DNA from 3 places in the Rhodococcus sp. 1R11 genome. Region 1 is predicted to be linked to each of the others. Evidence: predicted binding sites of a transcription regulator. Region 1 holds the regulator's gene; each other region holds the start of a gene.
The links. The regulator LexA, encoded in region 1, represses DNA repair genes until DNA is damaged. The targets are predictions, from matches to a motif close to CGAACANNTGTTCG.
Positions count from the first base shown of each region.

Region 2: a site for LexA is predicted at 2,913-2,926, ahead of E4P29_RS22915 (HNH endonuclease signature motif containing protein). Genes of this name have one in related genera too.
Region 3: a site for LexA is predicted at 2,342-2,355, ahead of E4P29_RS18070 (HNH endonuclease signature motif containing protein). Genes of this name have one in related genera too.

Region 1 is NZ_SPNG01000004.1:414,600-421,859, reverse strand. Features, by position in the region: gene hrpA (ATP-dependent RNA helicase HrpA) at 1-2,449, shown strand, start outside; gene nrdR (transcriptional regulator NrdR) at 2,462-2,926, opposite strand; gene E4P29_RS09930 (hypothetical protein) at 3,026-3,415, opposite strand; gene lexA (transcriptional repressor LexA) at 3,815-4,498, shown strand; gene E4P29_RS09920 (acyl-CoA dehydrogenase family protein) at 4,579-5,721, opposite strand; gene E4P29_RS09915 (solute carrier family 23 protein) at 5,874-7,145, opposite strand; gene E4P29_RS09910 (putative PEP-binding protein) at 7,166-7,260, opposite strand, start outside.
Region 2 is NZ_SPNG01000016.1:20,452-27,711, forward strand. Features, by position in the region: gene E4P29_RS22905 (alkaline phosphatase D family protein) at 1-765, opposite strand, end outside; gene E4P29_RS22910 (cryptochrome/photolyase family protein) at 893-2,365, shown strand; gene E4P29_RS22915 (HNH endonuclease signature motif containing protein) at 2,941-4,368, shown strand; gene E4P29_RS22920 (iron-siderophore ABC transporter substrate-binding protein) at 4,501-5,562, opposite strand; gene E4P29_RS22925 (SDR family oxidoreductase) at 5,664-6,488, shown strand; gene E4P29_RS22930 (SRPBCC family protein) at 6,485-6,979, shown strand; gene E4P29_RS22935 (DinB family protein) at 6,982-7,260, opposite strand, start outside.
Region 3 is NZ_SPNG01000010.1:124,416-131,675, forward strand. Features, by position in the region: gene E4P29_RS18055 (FtsX-like permease family protein) at 1-1,307, shown strand, start outside; gene E4P29_RS18060 (isochorismatase family protein) at 1,450-2,076, shown strand; tRNA gene E4P29_RS18065 (tRNA-Arg) at 2,192-2,267, shown strand; gene E4P29_RS18070 (HNH endonuclease signature motif containing protein) at 2,374-3,729, shown strand; gene E4P29_RS18075 (DEAD/DEAH box helicase) at 3,953-5,353, shown strand; gene E4P29_RS18080 (MFS transporter) at 5,383-6,639, opposite strand; gene E4P29_RS18085 (DUF2232 domain-containing protein) at 6,679-7,260, shown strand, end outside.

The DNA.
Region 1 (7,260 bases):
TGCCGAGCTCACCCCGATCGGCCGCGAACTGTCCGCCCTTCCTGTCGATCCTCGAATGGCACGAATGTTGGTCGAGGCCAACGGCAACGGATCGCTGCGTGACGCGCTGGTGGTGGTGGCGGCGTTGTCGATTCAGGACGTGCGCGAGCGTCCCGCCGAACACCAACAGGCTGCAGACGAGAAGCATGCCCGTTTCGCCGTCGAGAATTCGGACTTCCTGGCGTACGTGCAGCTGTGGAAGTATCTGCGGCAGCAGCGAGACGAGCTGTCTTCCAACCAGTTCCGACGCATGTGCCGCACCGAGTTCCTGCACTACCTGCGGATCCGCGAGTGGCAGGACCTGCACGGACAACTCCGCCAGATCACTCGCGGCCTCGGATGGACGGTGCCCGACGCAGAGTCGAGCGAGAACGCACTGCATCAGTCCCTGCTGTCCGGCCTGCTCTCGCACGTCGGCCTCAGAGAGGGCGACAAGCGTGAATTTCTGGGTGCCCGCGGAGCACATTTCGCGATCTTCCCCGGGTCGGGCCTGTTCAAGAAGCCACCGCGCTGGGTCATGGCTGCAGAACTGGTCGAGACCGGACGACTGTGGGGCCGGATGGCCGCCCGCATCGAACCGGAATGGGCCGAACGGTTGGCACCACATCTGGTCAAACGCACGTATTCCGAACCACACTGGTCGATCAAACGCGAATCGGCGCTGGCCTACGAACGGGTGACGTTGTACGGCATTCCGTTGGTGACGCAGCGCCCGGTCAACTATCACCGCATCGATCCCGAGGCGTCTCGCGAGCTCTTCATCAGGCATGCACTGGTTCAGGGCGAATGGAAGACCCAACACGGGTTCTTTCACAAGAACAGGGCTCTGCTCGACGACGTCGGCGAGCTCGAACATCGTGCTCGGCGACGGGACATCGTCGTCGACGACGACGCGCTGTTCGATTTCTACGACGCCCGCATCGCCCCGGAAGCCGTGTCTGCGCGACACTTCGACACCTGGTGGAAGAAGGCCCGCCGGCAAGATCCGTCCCTGCTCGACTTCACTACGGACACCGTCGTCAACTCGGACGCCGCGTCGGTACTGACGGGTGCGTATCCGGACGCGTGGCGACAGGGTGAAATTCAATTCCCACTGACGTATCAATTCGAGCCCGGCACGGCCGCTGATGGCGTCACCGCGCGGATTCCCATCGCACTGCTCGCTCAGGTACAGCCGGTCGGCTTCGACTGGCTGGTGCCGGGGATGCGCGCCGAGCTCGTCACCGCATTGATCAAGACGCTACCGAAGGCATTGCGACGCAATGTGGTCCCGGCTCCGGACTTCGCTGCGGCAGCGTTGGCAGTGATGAAACCTCGGGCCGAAACACTCGTGACGGCTCTGGCCCGCGAACTCTCGCGGGCCGCACAATGCCACATCACCGCCAAGGACTTCGACACTGCGGCGCTACCCGATCACCTTCGAATGACGTTCGCCGCGGTCGACCCGTCCGGGACGGTGCTCGGCAGCAACAAGGATCTGACCGCGTTGCGCGCTGGTCTGGCCGGCGAGGTCGGCCGTCAGGTCGCACGTGCGGTCGGCGACGCGGAGCGCGCCCCGACGCTGGCGTGGACCTCGGGCACGTTGGGCCGCTTGGAGCCCACGGTCACCCGAGACGTGGGCGGACAGAAGGTCACCGGGTACCCGGCGTTGGTGCCCGAGGGTTCGGGCGTGGCGGTGCGAGTGCTCAGCACCCCCGCCCAGCAACGCACAGCCATGCGCGCGGGCACCCGTACTCTGCTGCTCGCCACGGCACCGAAGGGAACGAAAGCCCTGCTGGCCGGGCTGCCGACCGCCGAACGTCTTGCGCTCGGCCAGAACCCGTACGGCGGCGTCGATGCGCTGCTCGAGGAATGCCGTGCGCTCGCTGTGGAAGAAGCGATGGACGCGCACGGCGGACCGGTTCGCGATCCGGCCGAGTTCGACAAGCTCAGGGCACTGGTGGACGCAGAGGTTCCGCGGCGTACTGCTGCTGTTCTCGCTCTGGTTCGACCGGTTCTGACGGCCGCGTTGGCTCTGTCGTCCCAGTTGCAGAACGCATCGGGTGAGCCCGCCGACGATGTCCGAGAACAGCTCGATGGCCTGATCTTTCGCGGTTTCGTCACCGAGTTCGGTTCTCGACGGTTGGCCGATCTGCCACGCTATCTCGCTGCGGCGACCAAGAGGCTGTCCACTCTGCCGAGCAGCGCGGGCCGCGACGCTGCGGCGATGGACGTTCTCGACCGGGTGTACGGCTCGTACGGGCGGCTGTTGGATTCGCTTCCGGAAAGCAGGAAGAACAGCTCGGGTGTGCAGGAGCTGTTCTGGATGATCGAGGAACTGCGGGTGGGGCTCTTCGCCCAGGGAGTTCGTACTGCGTATCCGGTATCGGAGAAGCGCATCGAGAAGGCGATCGCCGATCAGTCTCGCTGATCGGCCCGCGGTTCACTCGACGTCGGCGGACTCTCGATGTTTGCGGAGTTCGTGAATTTCCTTCTCGAAGTCCTCGGCCGAACTGAACGAGCGGTAGACCGATGCGAAACGAAGGTAGGCCACTTCGTCGAGATCGCGTAGCGGTCCGAGAATGGCCAGGCCCACTTCGTTGCTGGGAATCTCCGCCGAACCGGCCGCGCGGATGTTGTCTTCGACTTGCTGAGCCAGCAGGTTCAGCGCGTCGTTGTCGACGTCTCTGCCCTGGCAGGCGCGACGAACGCCTTTGACGACCTTCTCCCGACTGAACGGCTCGGTCACACCGCTGCGCTTCACGACGGCGAGCACAGCAGCCTCCACGGTGGTGAAGCGACGACCGCACTCGGGGCAGGACCGGCGTCGCCGTATTGCCTGACCCTCGTCCATTTCACGCGAATCCACCACGCGTGAGTCGGGGTGCCTGCAGAACGGGCAATGCATGAGGGAGCCTCCGTCGTAGCCGATACTCCGACGACGAACGTGCGCGTCGGGGCAGTCTTCGAGGATACTCAGCCACGCTGGGCACCATGGTGCCGGTGGTCATCTGCTGGGTGCGTACTCGACGAGCGCTCCGTCGTGCACCATGACCGCGCCGGCAGGCTGAGTGGCCGCGTCGGGTGTGGTCGCGCGCAGATTCGCGATGCCGAGCAGACCGCCGGCCACGACGACCACAGCCAACATCCACAGAACCAGAGAGCGTGGGCGCACGGTCTGGTTCGCGAAATGAGCCGAGGTGTCGTCGAAGTCTCGATCCGCCATCTCGCGATCGGTCACGTCGGTCCAGGACTCGTCCAGGACGGGCAAGCACGGGCCGTTCTGCGTCCGACGCCCGTGGTTCTGCAGCACGGGCCGCGACCGCCGACGACGCTCGACGACACCGGATCGCGAACGCATACCGGCAGTGGTGGGACGATCGGTGGTGATGGTCATCGGAACCTCGTCTTCGCTCGTTGGATCGATTGTTCGATCAGGCGTTCGATGGACGCTTGTTCGAAGTTCTATCACGCGCCTCCGACAAAGTCTGTAGAAAACGCGACACGAGTCGAACAGATGTTTGATTCAACAGCTGATACACGCTAGATTCGTGTCAGAAACCACACGCCACACGAGTCGACATCATCAACTCCAGTCCGCGTGGATCGATACCGCGTAGACCGAATCCAGCCGCATCAGCAGGAGGCCGACAGCATGAAGGACGAGACCTCGACGAGGTCCATCACCGGTTCCAGTACGACGGGTTCCACGAAAGCTGGTTCCGCGCGAGCCGGATCCTCGACGGTCGGCAAGGCTGCGGCCGGAAAGCCGGCCGCCGAGCCGACCCCGAAGGCCATGGAGGTCGGCACCGACATCAGCGCAGGGCTCACCGAGCGCCAACGGAAAGTGTTGGAGGTCATCCGGGCCTCGGTCACCGAGCGCGGATACCCACCCAGTATTCGAGAGATCGGCGATGCCGTGGGCCTGACGTCGACGTCGTCCGTCGCTCATCAGCTTCGTACCCTCGAGCGCAAAGGGTTCCTGCGGCGCGATGCCAACCGCCCTCGCGCGGTCGACGTCCGTGGACTGGACGAGGTGCAGGCAGATCAGGCCGCGGCAGCGGTGGACGGTTCGGCAGCGTCCAACGAGCAGGATCGGTTGCCGACGCCGACGTTCGTGCCGGTTCTCGGCCGGATCGCCGCGGGTGGTCCGATTCTGGCCGAGGAAGCCGTCGAGGACGTGTTCCCACTCCCCCGCGAGTTGGTCGGTCAGGGATCACTGTTCTTGCTCAAGGTGGTCGGCGAGTCCATGATCGACGCGGCCATCTGCGATGGCGACTGGGTGGTGGTGCGTCAACAGTCCGTGGCCGACAACGGCGACATCGTGGCAGCGATGATCGAGGGCGAGGCCACCGTCAAGACGTTCAAGCGTTCCAAGGGTGAGGTGTGGCTCATGCCGCACAACCCATTGTTCGAGCCGATCCCGGGTAACAATGCCGCGATTCTCGGCAAGGTCGTCACCGTGATGCGCAAGCTCTGAACTCTGTTCGGACACAACGAAAGAAGGGCCGCAGCACAGGTGCTGCGGCCCTTCTCGTCGGTTCCGAACGATCGGCAGAATCAGAGATTCAGTCCACGACCGATGATCTCCTTCATGATCTCCGTGGTGCCGCCGTAGATGGTCTGTACCCGAGAATCCATGTAAGCCTTGGCAATCGGGTATTCCTTCATGTAACCGTAGCCGCCGTGCAGCTGGAGGCATCGGTCGATGAGCTTGACCTGGTTCTCGGTGGTCCACCACTTCGCCATGGCGGCTTCCTGCACGGTCAGCTTGCCGTCGTTGAGCAGTTCGATGAACTTGTCGACCATGATGCGGGTAGCGGTGGTTTCGGTAGCCAGCTCCGCCAACACGAATCGCGTGTTCTGGAACTTTCCGATCGACTTACCGAATGCCTTGCGATCGCGGCAGTACTGGATGGTCATCTCCAGTGCCGATTCCATGGCCGCAGCCGCGACGACGGCAATCGAGAGGCGCTCCTGAGGCAAGTTCTGCATCAGGTAGATGAAGCCCATGCCTTCTTCGCCGAGCAGGTTGGCGGCCGGAACCCGAACGTCGGTAAAGCTGAGTTCCGCGGTGTCCTGGGCCTTCATGCCGATCTTGTCCAGGTTGCGGCCACGCTCGAAACCGGGCATGTCGCGCTCTACGACCAGCAAGCTGAAGCCCTGGGCACCCTTCTCGGGGTCGGTGCACGCTACGACGACGATCAAATCGGCATTGATGCCGTTGGTGATGAACGTCTTCGATCCGTTCAATACCCAGTCGTCGCCGTCCCGAACGGCCTTGGTCTTGATCCCCTGTAGGTCGCTGCCGGTGCCCGGCTCGGTCATGGCGATCGCGGTGATCAGCTCACCGGAGCAGAATCCGGGAAGCCAGCGCTGCTTCTGCTCGTCGTTGGCCAACTCGATGAAGTACGGCGCGACGACGTCGTTGTGCAGAGTGAAGCCGATGCCGCTGTAGCCGCCGCGGGTGGTTTCCTCGGTGACGATGGCGTTGTAGCGGAAGTCCTTGACGCCGCCACCGCCGAACTCCTCCGGTGCGGCAGTTCCGAGGAAGCCCTGCTTGCCGGCCTCGACCCAGACGCCGCGGTCGACGATGTTCTGCTCTTCCCACTTCGCGTGATTGGGGGCTACGTGCTGTTCGAGAAACTTCCGGTACGACTCCCGGAACAGCTCGTGCTCGGGCTCGAAAAGTGTGCGTTCCACGCAGATCTCCTTGTTCGGTGCGCACCGTCGTCGACCGCGAGAAGGGGGGTCACAGCGCGGTCGTCGGTGCGACTGACGTCACGGTTCAACAGTACGTTTGCGGTGTACCGAGGGTCGATGACCAAAACGTGCGCGATCCGTGACCGCCCCTGCTAGCGTCGTCCATTCGTTCTGCCTCGGGCCAGCGCCGAGACGATCGGGTATCCGACGAGGATGCCCAGCGATCCCCAAGCGATTCCACCGAGTTCGACCGATCCGACGGAGAGCGTCAGGTCGCCGATGCCGGCGACGAGTGCTGCTGCGACGACGGTGAGGTTCACCGGATCGGTGAAATCCACTTTGGCATCGGTCCAGATTCGAACGCCGAGCAGTCCGATGAGTCCGTAGAGCACGAGTGTCGCTCCCCCGATCACACCGTCCGGGACGGTGAAGATCAGCGCACCGAACTTGGGCGAGAACGCCAACACGATCGCGGTGATCGCGGCAACCCAGTAGGCGGCGGTCGAGTACACGCGGGTAGCGGCCATGACACCGATGTTCTCGGCGTACGTGGTGGTTCCCGATCCACCAGCGGCCCCGGCGAGGGTGGTGGCCAACCCATCGGCGATCAGAGCGTCACCGGCCACGTCGTCGAGGTTCTTTCCGGTCATCGCCGCGACGGCTTTGACGTGTCCGACGTTCTCGGCGACGAGGACAATCACCACCGGCAGTGCTACCAGGATCACCGACAGCTCGAACGACGGGCCACGGAACTCGGGTAGCCCGACCCAGCTCGCGGCGCTCAGCGCGTCGAGTCGTGGTTGCGCGATACCACCGGTGACGGCGGCGAATACCCAGCCCACGACGACACCGAGCAGGATCCCGAGTCGGCCCACCAGTCCGGGACCGACGGCCGTCGCGAGGAGAATCGCCGCCAGGGTGACGGCCGCGACGAGCGGTTGCGCTTCGAACGAGGTCGTCGCGGCAGGGGCCAGATTGAGCCCGATCAATACGACCACCGCACCGGTGACGACGGGCGGCATCGCTGCGTCGAGCACCCGCGCTCCGGCGAACTTCACGACGAAGCCGATTGCAGCCAGCACGACGCCGACACACAGAACGGCACCGAGCTGCGCGGCGGGTCCGTCGGCTGCGGTCGCACCGAGCGGGGCCAGGAAGGCGAACGACGACCCGAGGTAGCTCGGTACCCGCCCGCGTGTGATGATCAAGAAGAGCGCAGTACCGATGCCCGAGAAGAGCAGCGTCGTCGAGACCGGAAACCCGGTGATGGTCGGAACCAACAGTGTGGCCCCGAACATCGCGACGACGTGCTGCATCCCGATGCCGACAGTGCGTGGCCACGACAAGCGTTCGTCCGGTGCCACCACCGCCCCGGCCTCGACGGTTTTTCCGTTTCCGTGCAGCGTCCAACCCATAGTTCTCATGATGGGAAGAGACTATTGCGTCACCCGAGGATCGCGCTCACTGCCTCACGGGCCGCGGCGGTGCTGTCGGTCCTCAGTGCAGCGGCGGCAGCGGCCTTGCACTGATCGAGGGTCA
Region 2 (7,260 bases), on a different contig from region 1:
GTCGTACGCGTCGTTGGCCGACTCGTGGTCGTCCCACGTGCAGATCCACGGGACGTCGACGTGGGCGGCCTGCAAATCCGGGTCGGACTTGTACTGACCGTGCCGCTGACGGTAATCGGCGAGCGTAACTATCTCGTGCGTGGGCGAATGCTGCCGAACGACGCCGTCGCGCCCCGGGAAGCCGCCCGTCTCGTACTCGTAGATGTAGTCGCCGAGGTGCACGATGGCGTCGAGGTCTCCCCTGGCCGCCAGGTGGCGATAGGCACCGAAGTAGCCCGATTCCCAGTTGGAGCACGAAACGACGCCGAAACGCATGGCATCGATATCGGCATCGTTGGCCGGGGCGGTGTGCGTCGTCCCGACTGCCGACGCCGCGTCGTTCGTGCGGAAATCGTAGAAGTACGTAGTGTCTGCACTGAGGCCGTCGACGTCGACCTTGACGGTGTGATCGGTATCGGGGCCGGTGGAGACGGTTCCGGAGGCGACGACGTCGCTCATGTCTACGTTCCGGGCGATGCGCCAGGTCACTGATACCTGCGGGCCGACGCCGGAGCCCGGGGTGGCGTCGGGCGTGGGGGTGATGCGGGTCCACAGGATGATCGCGTCGGGCAACGGATCTCCTGATGCCACCCCGTGCAGGAAGCCTCGATCGCTGCCCTGGGCGTGGGCGACCGCGGGCAAGGTCGTGACGACTCCGGCCACGGCAACAGCGACCGACGACGAGCGAAGAAACGTTCTTCTGGACAGCGCAGAATCAGCGGGCATCGGGTCAGTCCATGCGATGGATCGTCGGTGGTCAAGTAAGGCGCGCCTGGGTCGGCCACAGTGTTCACCAGCCGGCCATGCTGCGGACGCTGGTTTGCCGTCGTCGCTGCGGGAGAACACTCCGAGAATGGACGCTCTGTGGTTGTTCGGTGATCAGCTCGGCCCGCACTTCCACTCCGTGGACGAGCATGCCGAGCGAGACGTGCTGATGATCGAGTCCCGGCGCGTGTTCCGCCGTCGGCGATACCACCGGCAGAAGCTCCATCTCGTGTTGTCCGGGATGCGTCATCTGGCCGACGAGCTGGGTGATCGCGTCACCTACCTGCAGACCGAGACGTATCGCGAAGCCCTGGCCGAGTACGGCAAGCCCGTGGTGGTGTTCGAGCCCACCTCGCACGCGGCGGAGAAGTTCGTGGCAGGCTTGCACGAGGAGGGTCTGGTCTCGGAAATTCTGCCGACTCCGATGTTCGCGCTCCCCCGGGCCGAGTTCGCCGACTGGGCGGCCGAGCGCGGCACCTTCCGCATGGAGACGTTCTACCGCGAGCAGCGCAAAAGATTCGATGTACTGATGGACGGTGCCGACCCGGTCTCGGGCAAATGGAACCTCGACGCTGAGAATCAGTCGCCACCCCCGAAAGGTCGGCTGACCCTGGGCGTGGAAGAACCATGGTGGCCGACCGAGGATGCCATCGACGACGAGGTGCGTGCCGATCTCGATACGTGGGAGCTGGACACAGTCGGAGTCGACGGGCCCCGAGTGTTCGCGGTGACCGCTTCCGAGGCCTCGGAAGCGTTGTCGCACTTCGTGAATTACCGCTTGGACGACTTCGGCAAATACGAGGACGCGGTGATGGCCGACGACTGGACGATGTCGCACTCGCTGTTGTCGGTCCCACTCAACCTCGGTCTGCTGCAACCGTTGGACGTGGCGCACGCCGCCGAGGACGCCCATCGCGACGGCACCCCGCTGGCGAGCGTGGAGGGTTTCGTTCGGCAGATCCTCGGCTGGCGCGAATACGTGTGGCACCTCTACTGGCATATGGGGCCGGAATACCTCGAACGGAACAAACTCGAAGCCCATGAGCCACTGCCGGATTGGCTACTCGAGTTGGACGGCGACGCCGTGGTGGCGAAATGCCTGTCCAGTACCGTCGACGGCGTACGCGACCGCGGCTGGGTGCACCACATTCCGCGGCTGATGATCCTGGGAAACTTTGCGCTGCAACATGCCTGGGACCCACGAGCGTTGACCGAGTGGTTCGCCACGGCATTCGTCGACGGATTCGCCTGGGTGATGCCGGTGAACGTCATCGGCATGAGCCAGCACGCGGACGGCGGACTGATCGCCACCAAGCCCTACGCCTCGGGCGGGGCGTACCTGAACCGCATGACCGACTACTGCAAGCCGTGCGAGTTCAACCCGAAAAAGAGGCTGGGTGACGACGCCTGCCCCTTCACCGCGGGCTACTGGGCCTTCGTCCACCGACACCGCGAGATGCTGGCACTGAACCACCGCACCGCGCGACAGGTGTCGTCGATGAACCGATTGAACGACCTCGAGCAGGTGCTGGAACAGGAACGCCAACGCGAGGTGTACTGACGCGCCCTCGACTATCGCGAGTATCGACTCGGGAGGAGGCTCGGCGGCAGTGAGATCAGCCCTGCCTTGCGCGGCGTCGTGGGCACCGACTGCGCGACGCCCACCACGCCGGCTGAGACGCTGCCACGAGGACCGAGCGTGTTCCACCTGTCGCAGCCGACAGTGCATTCAGTCCGCCGCGCACAGAGGATCCCCGAACAACTGAGTAGAGCAGCAGAATTGGCAGATCGCTCGAGCGCAGGTTCGGGCGTCGCCGTCGGCGATACCGAGCGGACTCTTTGGGGGCATTGCGCTCCGCACCGAATCGTCATCGCGAGATCACACCGCCGCAGAATTTGACGTCTCACCCCGGCTCGGTACTCGGGCAACGTTCGGGGTCGATGGGTCCGGTCCACATGCACCGATGCTCGGGTGTACTTCTCGTCGAAGTATCGCGGTCTTGTGCGGTCGCCGGAGAGATCGAGCCTTTACCATGCGCCACCGACAGGTTCGGGTTATCGAATCCTTATGCACAGCAATAGTTTTCGATTGCACCATCATTGCGTATCGAACACCCGTTCGATACACTTCTTCCTATGACCACGGAGATCTGGCGACTGAGCGAAGCAGAACTGCTCGCCGACGCTGCCGCGGTCTCTCATGACATCCAACTGCTGGAAGCCCGGCGGATCGCATTGGTCGCTGAAATCGACACCCGCGTGAGCCGGGAGAAGCTCGGCTTCCCCGGGCCCGCCGGTTGGCTGACCTCTACCACCCTGCTCACCCCCAGCAAAGCAACCAAGATCGTTGCCCTCGCCCGCGGACTGAAGAACTTCCCCGACATCGCCGACGCTGTGAACACCGGCGTCATGTCCGTCGACCACGCCGCCCTGATCCTCACCTTCGCCGAAACACCACCGAAGAACCTCCCGCAAGAGGGTCGCGATATCGCCCGCACCGCGATGATCACCGCCGCCACCGGGCCTGGGGCACGCACCGACAAGATCCGTGAAGCGATCACCAAACTCGAAGACACCTACGGCAGCGACAAGCCGCCCCCTGAGGACACCGACCGCAACGAACTGTTCGCATCGAAGATGCTCAACCAACGCCTCTGCCTCAAAGCCGACTTCGATGCCGTCACCGCAGAAAAGCTCTTCACCGCACTCTCACCGCTGACCGAACCTCGGCCCGCAGCCGACGGCACCCCCGACGAACGCAGTCCTGCGAGGCGACGCGCCGACGCATTCGGGCAGATCCTCGACCACTACCTTGCTACCAAGGATCGCCCCACCGAAGGCGGCGAAAGACCGCACATCAACCTGCACATCCGGTTGCAGGACCTCCACAGCCTGAGCGGTCAGAACACCGACGACATCACCGACGACGAAACCACCCGCACAGCAGCAGAATCCGACAACGCCGATCCAGCCAACCCGGTGGACATCGACGCCGGCAACCCGATCCACTCCGACCCAATACACTCCGACCTGACCGAGTCGGACGCGGCGGATGAACTCCAGACCGGCAGCGCTGCCGGACCGAGCCAGGATCGCAGCGCGTATCGGGATCTGTTCGGTGATGGCACCACCGTCGGATGGCTGCCCTGGATGGGACCACTCTCCCGCAATACGTCCCGCCAACTCGCGTGCGATTGCCTCCTCACCGCCATCGTCATGGACGAGAACGGCAACCCGCTCAACCTCGCCCGCACCGCCCGCACCGTCACCGCGAAACAAAAGCGCGCGTTGACAGCCCGCGATCACGGGTGCGCGTTCCCCGGCTGCGGCAAACCCGCCGCCTGGACAGAGGGGCATCATATTTGGCATTGGACCGACGGCGGCCCCACGGACATGAACAACCTCGTCCTACTGTGCGGATTCCACCACCGACTCATCCACCACAGTGACTGGGAAGTCTTCATCGGTACCGACAACCACCCGTGGTTTATCCCGCCGGCCACCGTCGACCCGTACCGAGAACCCCGACAATCCCACGCCCGAGCCGGCCCCCACATCGCGTAACCAGCTGAACGCACACCAGCCCCGCACCGAGAACACGATGCGGGGCTGGAAAAGGTTGTTCGACAGGTTGATTCGAGTGACTCGAGAGTGCCGTCGCCCTAGGTCGGCCCATCTTGTTCTTTTACGCTCCGCTCAATTGGTCGAAGCCATGCCGGCGTCGACCTTCGCAACAGCCTCGTCGATCATCGGCACATATCGCTCGAGTGCCCACGGCACCGTCAGCGGATTGATGATCGACGACCCGGTGACGAAGGACTGATCCGTCGGCGCAACGACCGAACCGCGGGACACAGCTGGAATCTGCTTGTAGGCAGGCTGATTCTCGGTGTCGGTGCGGTTCTGCGGATCGGAGTAGAAGGTGAAGATCAGGTCGGAATCGTTCAACAGATTGGCGTTCTCCAAGCCGATCACCGACGAGTCGGTGCCCTCGGTCTCGTCGAGCGTGTTCACCACCGGATCGACCTGCAGCCCCAGACCGCGCACCATCGCGACGCGCTGCTCGTCGGCGAGGAACACTCCGAGCGTTCCGGGACCGGTGTTGTAGATGTACGAAAAGCTCACGTCCGCATACTCGGGGTGCTGCGCCGCGGCGTCGGCGAAGCGGTTCTCGATCTTGTCGATCTCCTCCGCAGCCTTCTGTTCCTCGCCCATTGCCTTGCCGATGACGGTGATCTGGTCCTGCCACGTCGTGGTCCACGGCTTTTCCTCGTAGGCGACCACCGGGGCGAAGGCACTGAGCTTGTCGAACTGATCCTGCGTGACCCCGGACCACGGTGCGAGAATCAGATCCGGTTCGAGCGCCGCGACGGCCTCGACGTTCAATTCGGTTCCACCCGTGAACTGCTGGGGAAGTTCGGCCCCCAATTCGGTGACCGCGTCGTGCACCCACGGCAGGTAGCCGGTGTCGTCGGCACCCCACGAGTACTCCTCGACACCGACAGGGACGGTGCCCAGCGCGATGGCCGTCTCCGCCGAGCCCTGACCGAGTGTCACGATGCGCTCCGGCTTCTCGGTGATGACCGCCTGCCCCAGCGCGGAATCGATGGTGACAGCCGCGAAGTCACTTCCCGCCTGCGGCTCGTCGGCGGTATCGGTACTCGAGCATGCGCCGACCACAAGGGCCGACACCGTGAGCGCGGACAGCAGGGTTGCGCGGCGCGCAGTCCGTCGACCGGCCGGTGAAGCAGAAAACATGATTACCTTTCGACAAGCAAAGGGACGTTAAAGTAACCCTAGGCTAACCTCTCATTCAGTTTCAAATGCGCTGCACAGCGGGCGTTCGCTACGGTGGAGGCATGAGCCTTCCTCGCCCCGCACCCGACCGGACTGCCGTCGTGACCGGAGCATCTTCCGGAATCGGTGCTGCCATCGCTCGCGAACTTGCCTCCCGGGGTCACGGAGTCACCCTCGTCGCCCGCCGCGCCGACAAGCTCGACGAACTTGCGGACGAGCTCCGCTCGCGGGGAGTTCGCGCCGAGGTGCTGGCAGCAGACCTGTCCGATCGCAGCGCCCGCGCCGAATTGCTCGGGCGCATCACCGAACTCGGCCTGATACCGGACATACTGGTGAACAACGCCGGGCTGTCGACACTCGGCCCAGTCGTCGAATCCGATCCGGAAGCAGAGATGAACATGATCGAGGTAGACGTGGTTGCCGTCGCCGATCTGTGCACTCGCTTCCTCCCCGGTATGACCGAGCGACGACGCGGCGCTCTACTGAACGTGGCCTCCACCGCCGCGTTCCAGCCGCTTCCCGGCCAGGCCGGATACGGCGCATGCAAGGCGTTCGTTCTCTCCTACACACAGTCCTTGACAGGAGAGCTGCGCGGAACGGGAGTGACCGCCACCGCGCTGTGCCCCGGACCGGTGCAAACCGGTTTCGGCGAGGCCGCGGGCTTCGCGAAAGACGACGCCGAGAAGGCACTGCCATCGATCATGTGGGTGTCTGCAGAAACGGTGGCCAAGACTGCCGTCGACGACATGACCAAGGGACGCATGGTGTCGATCCCCGGGCCCGCCAACCGCATCGGATCGATCTTCGCCCAGATCACCCCGCGAACCTTGTTGGTGCCCATGCTCACTCGTATTCATCCAGGCCTGAAGAACGGCGCATCCTCATGAGCCGCGAATTCACAGTGTCCGACAGCGTCATTGTCAACGCCGACGCCGACACCCTCTACGCTGCGATCAGCGACCCCACCAAGATGGGCCAGTGGAGTCCCGAAAATACCGGTGCCACCGTGCACGATCCTCGCGAGAGCGCCTACGTGGGAATGGTATTCGACGGAACCAACAAGCGCGGCAGGGCGAAGTGGATCACTCGCTGCACCGTGACCGCAGCCGACCCAGGCAAGACCTTCGAGTTCCGCGTCCACGCCATCGGCAAGAGCGCTCCGAAGATCAAGGGCGCGAACGCAACCTGGCGATACGACTTCGAGCCGGTCGCGGGCGGCACAAAGGTCACCGAAACCTGGACCGACGACAGAACGAAATGGCCCGATGCCCTGGCGCTCGCGTTCGACAAGATCGTCACCAGCGGCAAGACGTTCCCGCAGTTCCAGCGTCGCAACATCCGAAAGACGCTGGAGAACCTGCAGAAGCGTTACGCCTGACGCTAGGCCTGCCGGGTGTACAGGCCGAGAACGTACGACGCCTGCCCGGCATGCTGAAGGTTGTCGGAGACCACGGACACCAAGCGCGCACCCAACGTGACCGGCGGATCCCAGTTCTCGTCGACGATCCGGTCCAGGTCGTCGGTCGAGATACCGCTCAGGTACGCAACGGTTTTCGAGTGCACGGCGTCGTGGTATTCGCGCAACAACTCGGGGCTCGAGGTGACCTGAGCGACGTCGGAGGACGATTGGCCGTACCCGATGTCGGACTTGTCGAACGG
Region 3 (7,260 bases), on a different contig from region 1:
TCACGTTGGCCGCCACGGTGTTCGGTCTGTTGGCCATCGCCGGATCGTTCGTGTTCGCCGTCAACGTGGACGGGCAACTGACTCTCGGTGCCGGTGCCCTGTTCATGTTCGGGGTTGTCGCACTGTGCGTCGGCGGAACTGGGCCGATCGTCTGGGCCACCGGCGCTGTGCCCCGCCGATGGGGTGGTGCCGGGCGGCTCGCTACCGCAACGATCGAACGCGCCCCGCGGCGCATCTGGGCGACGGTGATGACCATCGTCATCGCCGTGGGAGTCAGTGTGGGAGTGTCCGGTTCGTTGACGAACATGACCGACTCCGCCGCCGAATCACTGTCGTCGCTCGCCGACACGGACCTGTACGTATCGATGAGCTCACCCGACGCCATACCGTCGGGCCCGATCGTTCCCACCGCCGTCGACGAGGCCGTGCGGGCGACGGCCGGCGTCTCCCGCGTCGTCGAAGGACAGTGGGCCTACGCGACCATCGACGACGAGCTGGTCTCCATCCAAGGCGTCGCCGACGGAAGCAACGCGGTGACACTGGCCTCGCTCCCCGCAGACGTACGCGCGGGATTGCTCGCGGGCGACGGCGTGGTGCTGTCGAAGGCGCTCGGTACGACGCTGGGAGTGACTGCGGGAGACTCCATCGATCTGCCGACGCCGACCGGAGTGCAGAACGTACGCGTGCTCGATCTCGTGGACTACATCAACGCCGCAGGCGGCACGATGGCGATCTCGCTGGAATCGATGCAGCGCTTCTACGACCGCCCGGGAGCGACGTACCTCGAGATCACCGTCGACGGAGACGTTGCAGCCGTGCAGGATTCGCTGCGGTCGACGCTGCCGCCCGAGGCATTCGTATACACGGGCGCCGCGGCACTCGAGGGCACCAGCGCGGCCATCCGCCAATCCGGTGCGCTGGCCATCGCACTGCAGTGGATCGTCGCACTCGTCGCTGCCGTCGCATTGCTGAACACATTGACGCTGTCGGTACTCGAACGTCGACGTGAACTCGGAGTACTGCGCGCCATGGGCGGCGGCCGAGGAACCCTGGCACGCATGGTGCTCGCGGAGGCACTGTCCGTGGGCATCGTCGGCGGTGTGCTGGGGCTGATCATCGGCGCCGGCCTGCAATATCTGAGCACGCTGATCCTCGGTGCCAGCATCGGAATTCCAGTGCAGTACAACGCCAGTTGGACTGTGCTGCTGTACGGACTCGTCGCGCTGGGCCTCTCGCTGCTGGGATCGGCTCCGCCTGCGGTACACGCATCACGCCTGAACATCGTGGATGCTATTGCGGCGGACTGACGGTGAGAGGCGATCGGGTTCTCGGCCTCGGGATTCGCAAACGCGCGCGCGTTCGTCAGGTGCGAGCGAAATAGACAGCCAGCGGCTGACGACTCTGCGCGCGTCTGGCAAATGCGCGCGCGTTTGTACGAGGATGACCGACGTGGCCACATTCAGCGTCGAAGTAGAGAAGTACGCGGTAGAGACTCTGCGCGACTGTGTGGGTGGTCCCGAGTGGGAGTTACGGCCCGATCGCGCGGCACTTCTGGTCCACGACATGCAGCCGTACTACCTGAACGTGCTGCACTCCTCGGTTCGTGCGCGAGTGGCTGCGGAAGCGTCGGCGGTGGTCGCGCACGCCAGGTCTGCCGGAGTGCCGATTCTGGCGAGCGGTCCGCGGGCGGCTGAGGCGATCGAACAGCGTGGACTGCTGGGGCCGATGTGGGGGTTGGGCCCGTCCACCGAGGATGTGGCGGTCACCGAGCGGGACTTCGTTCCGATCGCGAAGCGCAGCTACAGCGCGTTCTACGCGTCCGATCTCGAGGTCGAACTACGCCGGCGAGGCCGTGACCAGCTGGTCATCGTGGGCTTCTTCGCCTCGGCGGGAATTCTCGCGACGACGTTCGACGCTTTCGCCCGGGACATTCAGTGCTTCGTCGGCATCGAATCGGTCGCCGATTACACCGCCCACCAGCACCGCACCGCCCTGAATCTGATCACATCACTGACCGGTGTGGTGACCAGCAGCGCGAACCTGCTTCACGATCCAGGGGGCGGACCGCTAGACTGACGAACGCGACGTGGGCCCACTGTGCAGTACGACAGCGACCCACCCGCAAACCGATTGTTCGACTGATCGAAAGACTTTGCTGGCCAGGGACTTTGGAGCGTTCGTTCGATCACCAGCCTTCGTAGCTCAGGGGATAGAGCAACCCTCTCCTAAAGGGTAGGTCGCAGGTTCGAATCCTGCCGAGGGCACCAGCATCGCATTTCGGCGCACACTCTCAGATTTCACGCTCCTCCCCATTGCGCTTCCTTCCAAGCGGGCGTACATTCGAACATGCATTCGAGTACTGGGGAGGAACTCGTGGTCACAGCTGTACAGGAATCACCGCTCACATCCGCTGAGGTGTTGGGGTTCGTTGCGCGTCTTCAGGCATCCGACATCGTTGTCGACGCAGCAGCAGGCATCGATCTCATCTCTGCTCTCGAAACCGTCAAATGCGTCAGTGTGGCAACCCAAGCCGTGGTGACCGATGCCGTCGCAACAGTGATCAGCAACGAACGTCGTGAACGTGGCAAGCCGAAAGCGCAGTGGCGCACCGGTATTGCGTCGCAGATCGGCCTGGCTCGACGAGAGTCACCCAACCGCGGCGGCACTCATCTCGGGCTTGCTCGTGCGCTCGTTCACGAAATGCCACACACCCTGGCCCGCCTGAAAGCCGGCGAACTGAACGAGTGGCGCGTCATGATCCTCGCTCGCGAAACAGCGTGCCTCACCGTCGACGATCGCCGAACCATCGACGAACGCCTGTGCGCAGACCCCGCCACCCTCGCCGGTGCAGGAGATCGCACCATCGAAGGTCGCGCCCGCGCACTCGCCAACGAACTGGACGCCGCCTCCCAGGTCAAGCGACGCGCAAAGGCATACGCCGCACGCCGAGTCAGTACGCGCCCCGCACCCGAATCGATGGGATTCTTCACTGCGCTCACCTCGATGGAGAAGACCGTCTGCATGTGGGCAACCCTGCGACGAGACGCCGACACCGTCATCAACGCAGGTGGCGACACACGCAGCCGCGACCAGATCATGGCCGACCTTGCATTCGAGCGCATCACCGGCGCATCTGCCGCTCAAGGTCCACCGGTCACCGTCGACATCGTCATCTCGGATTCGACCCTGCTCGCCGGTGGCGACACGTCCGCATATCTGCACGGCTACGGCGACATCCCGTCGGACGTCGCACGTCAACTCGTCCGCGACGCACTCGACGACGCACAGGGCAATGAGACGCACGTCGCATTACGTCGCCTCTATGCCCATCCGAAAACCGGCGCGCTGACCGCCGTCGAATCCACATCCCGCGCATTTCCCACCGCTCTCGGACGCCTCATCGATCTCCGTGATCGAACGTGCCGCACCCCGTGGTGCGACGCGCCGATCCGACACCACGACCACATCACCGCACACACCGCGGGCGGAGCGACCAGCGCCGAAAACGGCGCAGGCCTTTGTGCCGCATGCAATTACGCGAAAGAAGGCGAAGGCTGGACGGCCGAATCGCTGCGAGACAAACGGAACGCGCGCCATCGCTACAGGCTCATCTCACCCACCGGGCACACGTACGATTCGAGCGCGCCGCCGATGCCGGTGGTCGAGCTTTACAGCTCGCCGGCGGAGAACGTCTACATCGACGGACTGTTCGGCTCCGACGCCGCGTGACCGTCGACCGCGGGAAGAGATCGGGTCCGCACTCGGTTACACTCGATATCGACGCGCGTAACTGCACGTCAGACGTCGTGGAATGCTCCCGAATCACCATGTGCACCCCGCACAGGCTTCTCTTACGGCGATCGAAACTGCCCACCGGCAGTCTCGCCACCTTGCATCTCGGCCCGAAGGCCCGCAGGTGCAACACCCTGCCCGAAAGGCACTTTTCATCACAATGACGACCCCACAGACTTTTGCTGCACTCGGAGTACCCCAGGCCATCGCAGACGTACTCGCGAGCCAGGGCAAGACCGAGGCCTTCCCGATCCAGGCCGACACGCTCCCCGACACACTGCAGGGACGCGACGTACTCGGACGCGGAAAGACCGGCAGCGGAAAGACACTCGCATTCTCCATCCCCATGGTCGCGCGTCTCGCCGGCCAACTCCCCGGCAACCGCAAGCCCGGCCGCCCGCGCGGACTGATCCTTGCGCCGACGCGTGAGCTCGCCACCCAGATCGCCGTCGCGATCGAACCCCTCGCCGCCGCGTACTCATTGAAGGTCACGACGATCTTCGGTGGTGTCTCGCAGGTCCGTCAGGTGTCCGCACTCAAGTCCGGTGTCGACATCGTCGTCGCCTGCCCCGGACGCCTCGAAGACCTCATGAAGCAGCGCCACCTGACTCTCGACGGCGTACAGATCACCGTCCTCGACGAGGCAGACCACATGGCCGACCTCGGGTTCCTGCCCGTCGTCACCCGGATCCTCGCCGCCACGCCCGACAAGGGTCAGCGCATGCTGTTCTCGGCGACGCTGGACAACGGTGTCGACAAACTGGTCAAGCGCTTCCTGCACAACCAGATCACGCACTCCGTCGACGAGGCGACCTCGCACGTCGAGGCCATGACTCACAGCGTGTTCGAGGTCGACGGCGTCGAAGCCAAGAAGAAGCTGGTCCACCAGCTCGCCTCCGGCACCGGACGCCGCATCCTGTTCATGCGCACCAAGCACCAGGCCCGCAAGCTCGCCAAGCAGCTCACAGACGCCGGAATCCCGTCCGTCGACCTGCACGGCAACCTCTCGCAGGCCGCACGTGACCGCAACCTCGCGGCCTTCTCCTCCGGCCAGGCCCGCGTGCTCGTCGCCACGGACGTCGCAGCCCGCGGCGTCCACGTCGACGACGTTCAGCTCGTCGTCCACGTCGATCCCCCGGCCGAGCACAAGGCATACCTGCACCGCTCCGGCCGCACCGCGCGCGCCGGTAGCGCAGGTGACGTCGTGACCGTGGTTCTGCCCGAGCAGCGCAAGGACACCGCAGTGCTGCTGCGTAAGGCCGACATAAAGGTCACCCCGATCCGCGTCACCGCCGACTCGCCTGCAGTGGCGAACCTCGTCGGCGAGCAGGCCCGCTACGTCGAGCCTGCACCGCGAGTCGAGCAGGCCCCCGCCCGCACCGGAGCACCGCGCAACAACAACGCGCGACGCGGCGGCCCTGCCCGCTCGGGCGGTCAGCCGCGCAGTGGTGGACAGCCGCGCAGTGGTGGACAGCCGCGCAGTGGTGGACAGCCGCGTTCCGGTGGCGGCGGCCACAGCCGTCGCGCAGCAGGACCGGCCACGAGCCAGCGCAGCCGCTGACACGAACTTCGGGAACAGGAAAGCCCTCGCTACGAGGGCTTTCCTGTTCTGATGCTCACGACGGCAGCAACTGCACACAGACCGGCCGCACCGAACCACGCCATCGTGTAAGCACCGGTGGCGTCCCGCACGACGCCCGCGACGACGGACGCGATGCCCGCTCCGATCTGGTGTGAGGCGAACACCCACCCGAACACCAGAGACCCCTTGTCGCCGAACACCTCTCGGCACAGAGCAATCGTGGGCGGGACCGTTGCCACCCAATCCAATCCGTAGATCACCACGAAGATGACGATCGACGGTTGGATCGTCGCCGACAACAACCACGGCAGAAACAACAGCGAGATTCCACGAAAGCCGTAGTAGGCCGCCAACAGATACCGCGGATTCACTCGATCGGTCAGCCAACCCGATGCGATCGTCCCGACGATGTCGAAGATTCCCACCACCGCCAGCAGACCCGCTGCGGTGGTTTCGTGCATTCCGTGGTCGTGCGCCGACGGTATGAAGTGAGTTCCGATGAGCCCGTTGGTCGTTGCGCCACAGATCGCGAATCCGAGCACCAACGCCCAGAAGGTTCGCACTCGGCTCGCGTCGCGTAGAGCCTGCACCGCTGCGCGCGCCGGGTTCACGGTCGACACCGCCGCAGGCGGGACGTAGTCGGCGGGTGCGCCGTACGGAGTCACGCCGACATCGGCCGGCATATTGCGCAGCCACCGCAACACGAACGGCACCACGATCAGCGAGCCCCCGGCGATGAGGAACGACGCTGCGCGCCAACCGGATCGGTCGACCAGCTGAGCGATCAACGGCAGAAAGATCAGTTGCCCCGTCGCGCTGCCCGCGGTCAACACGCCCGAGACGAGCCCTCGACGCTGTACGAACCATCGATTCGTCACCACCGCCGCGAACACCAGAGCCATCGACCCCGTGCCCAACCCGATCATGACACCCCACGTCAACACCAACTGCCACGACTGGGTCACGAACACGCTCAGAGCGCTGCCCGCTGCCACGACGACCAATGCCGTCGACGTCACAGCTCGGATCCCGAAACGCTCCATCAACGCCGCGGCGAACGGTGCCGTCAGACCGAACAGCACCAGGTTGACGCCCACCGCGAGCGACAGCATCGACCGCGGCCAACCGAACTCTTCCTGCAGCGGCACCATCAACACACTCGGTGCCGCGCGGAAGCCGGCTGCGCCGACCAGGGCAAGGAACGCCACGGCCGCGACGATCCATGCCGGATGAAGTCGCCTGCGGGTCGCGATCTCGGAAGTCACGCAGACAGTGTGCCTCAGTCGAGCTGGCACACTGGAGCGGTGACCGTCAGCGCTGCCCACCGTCCCGAGTCCGGGCCCCTCGGTCCGCAAGAATTGGCGACCGCTGCGGTGATGAGCAGCTTCACTGTCGCGCTGACGGTGATCGGCGTCCTGGTGCCCATGGCAGCGATTCTGCAGGTCGTCGCCGCAATTCCGATGTCGGTGGTAGCCCTGCGCTATCGCACTCGGGCCTTGGTCACCTCAGCGGTGGCGGGCATACTCGTCGGATTCGTCGCGGCCGGCACTCAGACGGCGCTCACCGTGGCCAGTGCGGCATTACTGGGCGGTCTGGTCGGCCGGGCGAAGCGCCGGAAGCAAGGCCTGTTCGGCGTGCTCGTCACGTCGGCCGTCGTCGGACCGGCACTCGGAGCCCTCGCGGTGCTGCTGTTGCTGATCCTCGTCCCGCTGCGGCAGCTGTTCCTCGAGACGCTCCGCAACACCATCGAAGGCATCTCCCGACTCTTCGAGCGCGCATCCGCCCCGCAGGGCATCGCCGATGTGATTCGCAGCAGCAGCACAGCGGTACTCGACAACTGGTGGTGGTGGGTCGGCGGATCCATCGCATTCGGCATCGTCACCGGA